One region of the Paucibacter sp. B51 genome, then DNA from elsewhere that is predicted to be linked to it. Evidence: riboswitches for the same ligand, from Rfam matches in the RefSeq annotation. Region 1 holds a riboswitch; the other holds the start of a gene.

Region 1 (3,901 bases):
CGCCCTCCAGCCACAGGACCGAGTCCTCGAAGGCCGGATGCACCTCGGTGCCCGGCACGCGCTCGGAGATGACGGGCGTGCCCAGGGACAGGCAGATCGCCGCCCGGGTCTGCTCGAAGCGGCTGCTCTCGTAGAAATGCACATTGAGCACGGCCTTGGCCTGGCGGATGAACTCATCGCGCTCGGGGCCGTAAAGCGGGCCATCGAACAAGGCCACGCTCAAGCCCAGGGCCTCGATGCGATCCAGCCAGGCGCGGCGGCGCTCGTTCATGCTGCCGATGAACAGCAGATCGATGGGCCGCTGCTCCAGCGGGATGGATTCCGCCGGCCTCAGGTACGGTGCATGCAGCAGGGGGAACACCGGCACCTGATCCGGCCGGGCGCGGTAGGCGCTGCAGTTGGCGGCGTCGTAATCCACCACCGGCCAGTTCGCCAGCAGCTGCAAATACTCGGGCGAGACCTGGGCCCCGCCCTCGCCCAGCTGCTCCAGGTTCACAAACACGCAGACATGGCGATCGAGCAAGGCCGGCTCAAAACCGAGATGGGCGCCAAAGATGAAATTGATCGCCCCATGGCGCAGCCGGTTCTTCGCCATGCTGACCTCGGCCCCGAGGCGGCGGAACTGGTAGCGGAAGTAGCGCGCCTGATCGAGCAAGCCCAGGGAGTGCACATAGGCCCCGGGCTGCTGGATGCAGAGGTGAATTTCGGGCGTGGTGTGGCTCATGGGCGCGGTGTTGCCTGCAAGGTGTGATTCATGCTGCGGCCAGCATAGGCAGAAGCGGCGCCCGCCATGGCGTGATGAACGCGAGGAAGCCGGCGCATTTGTGGATTTGCGAAGAGGCCGCGCCACGGAGCCACTTTTTGCGCAAAAACCAGGGCTACAATCGCCGCCGTCAGGAGAGAGCTTCCTCGCGGAAGCCGCCGAAGGCGCAGTGGCACTGGTGATCCCACGCTGCGAACGCTCAGGCAAAAGGACTGATAAAACGCCCGTTCACAAAACGTCGGGCGTCCTCACTGGAGAGAGACGGGTTTCGAGCCCGTCCACCGAAGGGGCAAGCTGTTGGCAATACGCCGGCGGCCAATCTCTCAGGTAAAGCGGACAGCGAGGGCATTCCCCCCACTCCTTGAGTCGGTCTCAGGGGCGTGGGCCAGACGATTGCCCTCGAAAGCTGCTCCCATGTCCGCTGCTGACTCCTCCGCTCCCCTGCTCAAGACCCCCCTGCACGCCCTGCACATCGAACTCGGCGCCAAGATGGTGCCCTTCGGCGGCTACGACATGCCCGTGCAGTACCCGACCGGCGTGATGGCCGAGCACAAGCACACCCGCGCGGCCGCCGGCCTGTTCGACGTGTCCCATATGGGCCAGGTCCGCCTGATCGGCGACGGCGCTGCCGCTGCGCTGGAAACCATCGTGCCCGTCGATGTGATCGACCTGGGCCTGTTCAAGCAGCGCTATGCCCTGTTCACCAATGAACAAGGTGGCATCCTGGACGACCTGATGATCGCCCGCCGCCCGGACGATCTCTTTGTGGTGGTGAACGCCGGCTGCAAGGTGCAGGACATCGCCCACATGCAGGCCAAGATCGGTGACAAGTGCCAGGTCTTGCCCCTGCCCGAACAAGCCCTGCTGGCCCTGCAAGGCCCGCAGGCCGTGACTGCCCTGTCGCGCCTGAACCCCGATGTCGCCAAGCTGACCTTCATGACCGCCGGCTTCTTCAATCTGGACGGCATTGAGACCTTCCTGACCCGCTCGGGCTATACCGGCGAAGACGGCTTCGAAATCTCGGTCCATCAAGACCAAGCAGTCGAGTTGGCCCGCAAGCTGCTGGCCCAGCCGGAAGTCAAGCCCATCGGCCTGGGTGCGCGCGACTCGCTGCGCCTGGAAGCGGGCCTTTGCCTCTACGGCCATGACATCGACACCGGCACCACCCCGGTGGAAGCCTCGCTGACCTGGGCCATCCAGAAGGTGCGTCGCGCCGGTGGCGCCCGCGCCGGTGGCTACCCCGGCGCTGCGGTGGTGGACGAACAGTTGGCCAACGGCGCCGCACGCAAGCGCGTCGGCCTGGTCAGCAGCGAACGCATGCCGGTGCGCGAGGGCGCCAAGCTGGTCAACGCCGAGGGCGTGGAGATCGGCGTGGTCACCAGCGGCACCCTGGGCCCCACGGTGGGCAAGCCGGTGGCCCTGGCTTACCTGGCCAAGGAATTTGCGGCATTGGGCACCGAGGTCTTCGCCATCGTCCGCGACAAGCGCACACCAATGACCGTGTCGAGCACCCCGTTCACTCCCAACGGCTACTACCGCGGCTGAACGGACGAGAGCCGGCTCGGCTCACGTCGCGCTTGCCCGGCCCCGATCGGGCACCCTACATTTCATTTTCTTTCTCCTTTCCACCTTCCGAAAGCAACGGAGCACCGCATGAGCAACATCAAGTACACGCCTGACCACGAGTGGGTCCAGATCGAAGCCGACGGCATCGTCACCGTGGGCATCACCGTGCACGCACAAGACGCCCTGGGCGATGTGGTGTTCGTGGACCTGCCGGCCGTGGGCAGCAGCTTCGAAGCCAAGGAAGTGGCGGGCGTGGTGGAGTCGGTCAAGGCCGCCGCCGACGTTTACATGCCGGTCGCCGGCGAGATCACAGAAGTGAACGAAACCCTGCGTGACGACCCGTCGCTCGCCAACAGCGACCCGCTGAAGACCGGCTGGTTCTTCAAGGTCAAGTTGAGCAAGCCGGCCGAACTGGACGGCCTGATGGACAGCACCGCCTACGACGAGCTGGTCAAGAACAGCTGATCGAGCCGGCCGCGGCGACTCCGTGAGTGAGGCCGCGGCACCCCCTGCCACACAGCGCAGTCCTTGCGCCTTGATGTGGCAGGCTCTCCCGAACACAAAAAGCCTGAGGCCGCCACAAGCGGCGCCAGGCCCCAAGGATTTGCCATGTTGATGTCCGCCCTGCAGCCCCTGTCGGTGCTCGAGAACGCCACCGAATTCCAAGCCCGCCACATCGGCCCCGATGCCGCTGACGAAGCCGGCATGTTGTCGGTAATCGGTGCGGCCTCGCGCCGCGCCCTGATCGAAGCCGTGGTGCCCGCCAGCATCAAGCGCTCGGTGGGCATGGACCTGCCAGCTGCTGCGACCGAAGCCCAGGCCCTGGCCGAGCTGAAGGCGCTGGCGGGCAAGAACAAGGTGCTCAAGAGCTATATCGGCCAGGGCTACTACGACACCCTGACCCCGGGCGTCATCTTGCGCAACATCCTCGAGAACCCCGCCTGGTACACCGCCTACACGCCCTACCAGGCTGAAATCTCGCAAGGCCGCATGGAGGCCCTGGTCAACTTCCAGACCATGGTGACCGACCTGACCGGCATGGCCATTGCCAACGCGTCCATGCTGGACGAAGCCACCGCCGCCGCCGAAGCCATGACCCTGGCCGCCCGCGTGGGCAAGAGCAAGAGCCAGACCTTCTTCGTCGCCGACGACGTGCTGCCGCAAACCCTGGAAGTGGTGCGCACCCGTGCCGAGCCCCTGGGCTTCAACGTGGTGGTGGGCCCGGCTGCTGAGGCTGGCAAGAGCGAGTGCTTCGCCGCCCTGCTGCAATACCCCGGCGTGAACGGCGATGTGCGCAGCCTGCAAGCCGCCGCCGACGCGGTCCATGCCCAAGGTGCGCTGCTGATCGCCGCCGCCGACCTGCTGGCCCTGACCCTGATCAAGGCCCCCGCCGAACAAGGCGCCGACATCGCCGTGGGCACGACCCAGCGCTTCGGCATGCCCATGGGCAATGGCGGCCCGCACGCGGCCTACATGGCCTGCAAGGACGAGTACAAGCGCAGCCTGCCCGGCCGCCTGGTCGGTGTCTCCATCGACGCCCACGGCAAGCCGGCCTACCGTCTGGCCCTGCAG
Region 2 (3,901 bases), on a different contig from region 1:
CTACAAGGCCCACCATGCCTGCGAACAACGCCTGCTGGGCGAGCACTCGCAGCAGCGCCTGCGCGGCCTGTTCGTGCGCCAGCAGGCCCAGGCCCTGAGCCAGGAATTGCAGGCAGCCCGCCAGGCGGATCAGGAAAAGCAGGCCTTGCTGACGCAACTCTCGGCGCAAGCCGACTTGCTGCGCCAGCTCAGCCATGAGGACGCCCTGACCGGCCTGGCCAACCGCCGCTGGCTCGACCTGCTGCTGGAGCAGGAGTTCGAGCGCGCGGCGCGCTTTCGCCACCCGCTCAGCCTGGCCATGCTGGACCTCGATCACTTCAAGGCCGTCAACGATCGCTTCGGCCACGCGGTCGGCGACGCCGTGCTGCGCCAGCTTGCTCGCCTGCTGCGTGACCACTGCCGGCGCGCCGATGTGGTGGCGCGTTATGGCGGCGAGGAGTTCACCCTGATCCTGGTGGAGGCCCCCCTGCCCCTGGCCAGCCAGCTCTGCGACAAGCTGCGCCAGCAGATCGAGCGCTTTGACTGGCGCAGCCTGCACCCCGATCTGCATGGCATCACCGTCAGCATGGGCCTGGCCGGCAACGCCGAAGCCCACACGCCCGAAGCCTTGTGCGCCCTGGCCGATGAGCGCCTCTACCAAGCCAAGGGCGAGGGCCGAAACTGTGTCCGTCCGACCGGACTCCTGGCCGACTCTCGCTGATCCCAGGGCTGCCCCGCATTTGCCCTGACTTCGCATACAGGCAAGCCCGTCTACACTGCACACCGGATTCAGGAGAGTGCAGGCCCGCTTTGGACCCTGCCGCCGAAGGCGCAAGCTCCCATACTCGCTCAGGCCCCGTACTGGATCCGTCAACAAGCCGAATGCTGGAGAGAGCGGCCCGCGCAGACGATGCGCAAGCCGCCACCGAAGGAGCAAGGCCATGCCCCCGGGGCGCGGCTGAATCTCTCAGGTAACAGGGACAGCGGGAGCGGCGCGCGTCAAGCGCACGCTCTTGCTGCCATTGCCCGATCTGTGCTCTGCCCGGCTCGCGCCCCACCCTGGGGTGCCTCACCTGCCTGGAACGAAACACAGCCCGCGCTGGGCCTGGGCGTACGCCTGCGCGTCTCACTCAACGGTCTGTTTGTCTTGTTTCAGGAGTGCACACATGCACGCAATCGTCCTGGGCGCCGGGGTCACCGGCGTCACCACCGCCTGGTATCTGCGCCAATCGGGTTTTGAAGTCACCGTGATCGACCGCCAGCCCGCGGCCGGCCTGGAAACCAGCTATGCCAACGGCGGCCAGATTTCCGTCTCGCATGCCGAGCCCTGGGCCAACCCGGGCGCGCCGCTCAAGGTCTTGAAATGGCTGATGAAGGAGGATGCGCCCCTGCTCTTCCGCCTGCGCGCCGACCCGGCCCAGTGGCGCTGGGGCCTGCAGTTCCTGCGCGAATGCACGCCGGGCCGCACCGCCCACAACATCCGCAACATCGTCAATCTGGGCCTCTACAGCCGCGAGCAGCTGCAGCGCCTGCGCGCCGCCACCGGCATCGCCTACGACCAGCGCCAGCAAGGCATCCTGCACTTCTACACCAGCGAGCAGGAGTACGCCGCTGCGCAGGAGCCGGCCCGCATCATGCGCGAGCAAGGCTGCGAGCTGGACATGAAAACGCCCGAGGAATGCGTGGCCATCGAGCCGGCGCTGGCGCAATGCCGCGCGCAGATCGTCGGCGGCAGCATGACGCCCAGCGACGAGTCGGGCGACGCCCATCGCTTCACCCAGGCACTGGCCGCCCTGGCCGAGCAGGCCGGGGTGAAGTTCCGCTACCAGACCCGGGTGCTGGGCTGCGAGCGCGAGGGCCAGGATCTGGCGCGGGTGATCGTGGCCGATGCGAACGGTGAAATCGAGCGCCTGACCGCCGACCGCTTTGTGCTTTGCCTGGGCTCCTTCAGCCGCGGCCTGGCGCGCGAGCTGGGCGTGTCGCTCAACATCTACCCGGCCAAGGGCTACTCGATGACGCTGCCGGTGATCTCGCCCGCGCACAGCTACCAGGTCTCGCTGACCGACGACGAGTACAAGCTGGTGTTCTCGCGCCTGGGTGATCGCCTGCGCGTGGCCGGCACGGCCGAGCTCAATGGCTATGACAGCACGCTCAATCTGCGCCGCTGCGAGGCCTTGCTGCGGCGCACGCGCGAGCTGTTCCCGCAGATGGTGGCGCCCGAGGGCCAGCCCAGCGGCGCCCAGTACTGGACCGGCCTGCGCCCGGCCACGCCCTCCAACCTGCCTTACATCGGCGCCAGCCGCGTTGGCCGCCTCTTCCTCAACACCGGGCACGGCACCCTGGGCTGGACGCACAGCTGCGGCTCGGCCGCGGCCCTGGCGGACCTGATCTGCGGCCGCCGGCCCGAGCTGGATTACGCCTTCTGCGGGCCTGAGCTCGGCGCCTGGGCCGGCCGGGCGCAAGCGGCCACTTGAGCGAACCGGCCCAAGCCCGCCGGCGCGGGCCTTGTAAGCCGGCCGGGCTTCCTCTACCCTGAGGCCAGAGCCGAGCGGACCCCTCCCCTGCGTCAAAGCCCGGCACCGCGCACGCATCCATCACCGCGCCCCACAAAAGCCGGGGCGCCGGAGAGCCAAGGAGACTGCCATGAGCCCGAGCCCGAACGGCGACGCCAGCCGCGCCCCATCCGCCACCGGTGCGCCCCAGTCGCACCTTTCGCCAGCGGTCGCGGCCCTGCGCAGCCTGGCCCTGGTCGGCCCCGCGGCGGCGGGCAAGACCAGCTTGCTGGAGGCCTTGCTGCTGCAGGCCGGCGCCATCACCCAGGCCGGCACGGTGGAGCGCGGCAACACCGTCAGCGATTTCGACCCGCTGGAGCGCCGCTACCAGCAATCCCTGCACAGCAGCGTGGTGCATCTGGAGCATGGCGGCGTGCGCATCCACGCCATCGACACGCCCGGGGCGGCCGATTTCATCGGCCAGTCTCTGCCAGCGCTGGAGGCGGTGGACACGGCGGTGCTGGTGCTCAACGCGCAAAGCGGGCTGGAGCCCATGGCCAGCAAGATGATGGAGACCGCCGCTCAGCGCGGCCTGTGCCGGCTGATCGTGATCAACAAGATCGACCTGGCCGAGCTCGACCTGCCAGGCCTGCTGGCGCAGATCCGCGCGGTGTTCGGGCGTGAATGCCTGCCGCTGAACCTGCCGGCCGAGGGCGGGCGGCGCGTGCTGGACTGCTTCTACAACATCATCGGCCAGGCCGACTTCTCCTCGGTGGGCCAGGCGCACCAGGCATTGGTCGAGCAGGTGGTGGAGGTGGATGCCGCGTTTGTGGATCGTTATCTCAGCGAAGGCGATGTCGACCCGCGCGAGCTTCACGTGCCGCTGGAGCAGGCCTTGCGCGAGGGGCACCTGATCCCGGTCTGCTTCACCTCGGCGCGCAGCGGCGCCGGCGTGGCCGAGCTGCTCGATGTGATCGAGCGCCTGCTGCCCAACCCGGCCGAAGGCAATCCGCCTTTGTTCCTGCGCGGCGAGGGCCCCGAGGCCCTGCCCCTGCAAGCCTTGCCCGAGCCCAGCGCCCATGTGCTGGCCCATGTGTTCAAGATCATCTCCGACCCCTACCTCGGCAAGATGGGCGTGATGCGCGTGCACCAAGGCACGCTGCGCCGTCACAGCCAGCTCTTCATCGGATCGGCGCGCAAGCCCTTCCGCGTTGGCCACCTCTTCCTGCTGCAGGGCGGCCGGCATGTCGAGGTGGAGCAGGCCCTGCCGGGAGAGCTCTGCGCCATCGCCAAGGTCGAGGATCTGCACTACGACGCCGTGCTGCACGACGCGCCCGAGGATGCCCACATCCATCTGCGCCCGCTGGACTTCCCCGTGCCCGTGCATGGCCTGGCCATCCGCCCGGTGCGCCATGGCGACGAACAAAAGC

Evidence for each region. Region 1 has a riboswitch for glycine ahead of gcvT (glycine cleavage system aminomethyltransferase GcvT). Riboswitches for the same ligand answer to the same signal wherever they lie in the genome.
Region 2: it holds a riboswitch for glycine, as region 1 does, so the genes downstream of both, OOB33_RS24355 (D-amino acid dehydrogenase) here and gcvT (glycine cleavage system aminomethyltransferase GcvT) in region 1, are expected to answer to the same signal.

Annotation. Positions count from the first base shown of each region.
Region 1 is NZ_JAPIVN010000001.1:3,768,311-3,772,211, reverse strand. Features, by position in the region: gene OOB33_RS16115 (hypothetical protein) at 1-724, opposite strand, end outside; glycine riboswitch at 885-988, shown strand; glycine riboswitch at 1,005-1,113, shown strand; gene gcvT (glycine cleavage system aminomethyltransferase GcvT) at 1,178-2,308, shown strand; gene gcvH (glycine cleavage system protein GcvH) at 2,417-2,794, shown strand; gene gcvP (aminomethyl-transferring glycine dehydrogenase) at 2,939-3,901, shown strand, end outside.
Region 2 is NZ_JAPIVN010000002.1:776,497-780,397, forward strand. Features, by position in the region: gene OOB33_RS24350 (diguanylate cyclase) at 1-700, shown strand, start outside; glycine riboswitch at 760-853, shown strand; glycine riboswitch at 855-973, shown strand; gene OOB33_RS24355 (D-amino acid dehydrogenase) at 1,146-2,453, shown strand; gene fusA (elongation factor G) at 2,623-3,901, shown strand, end outside.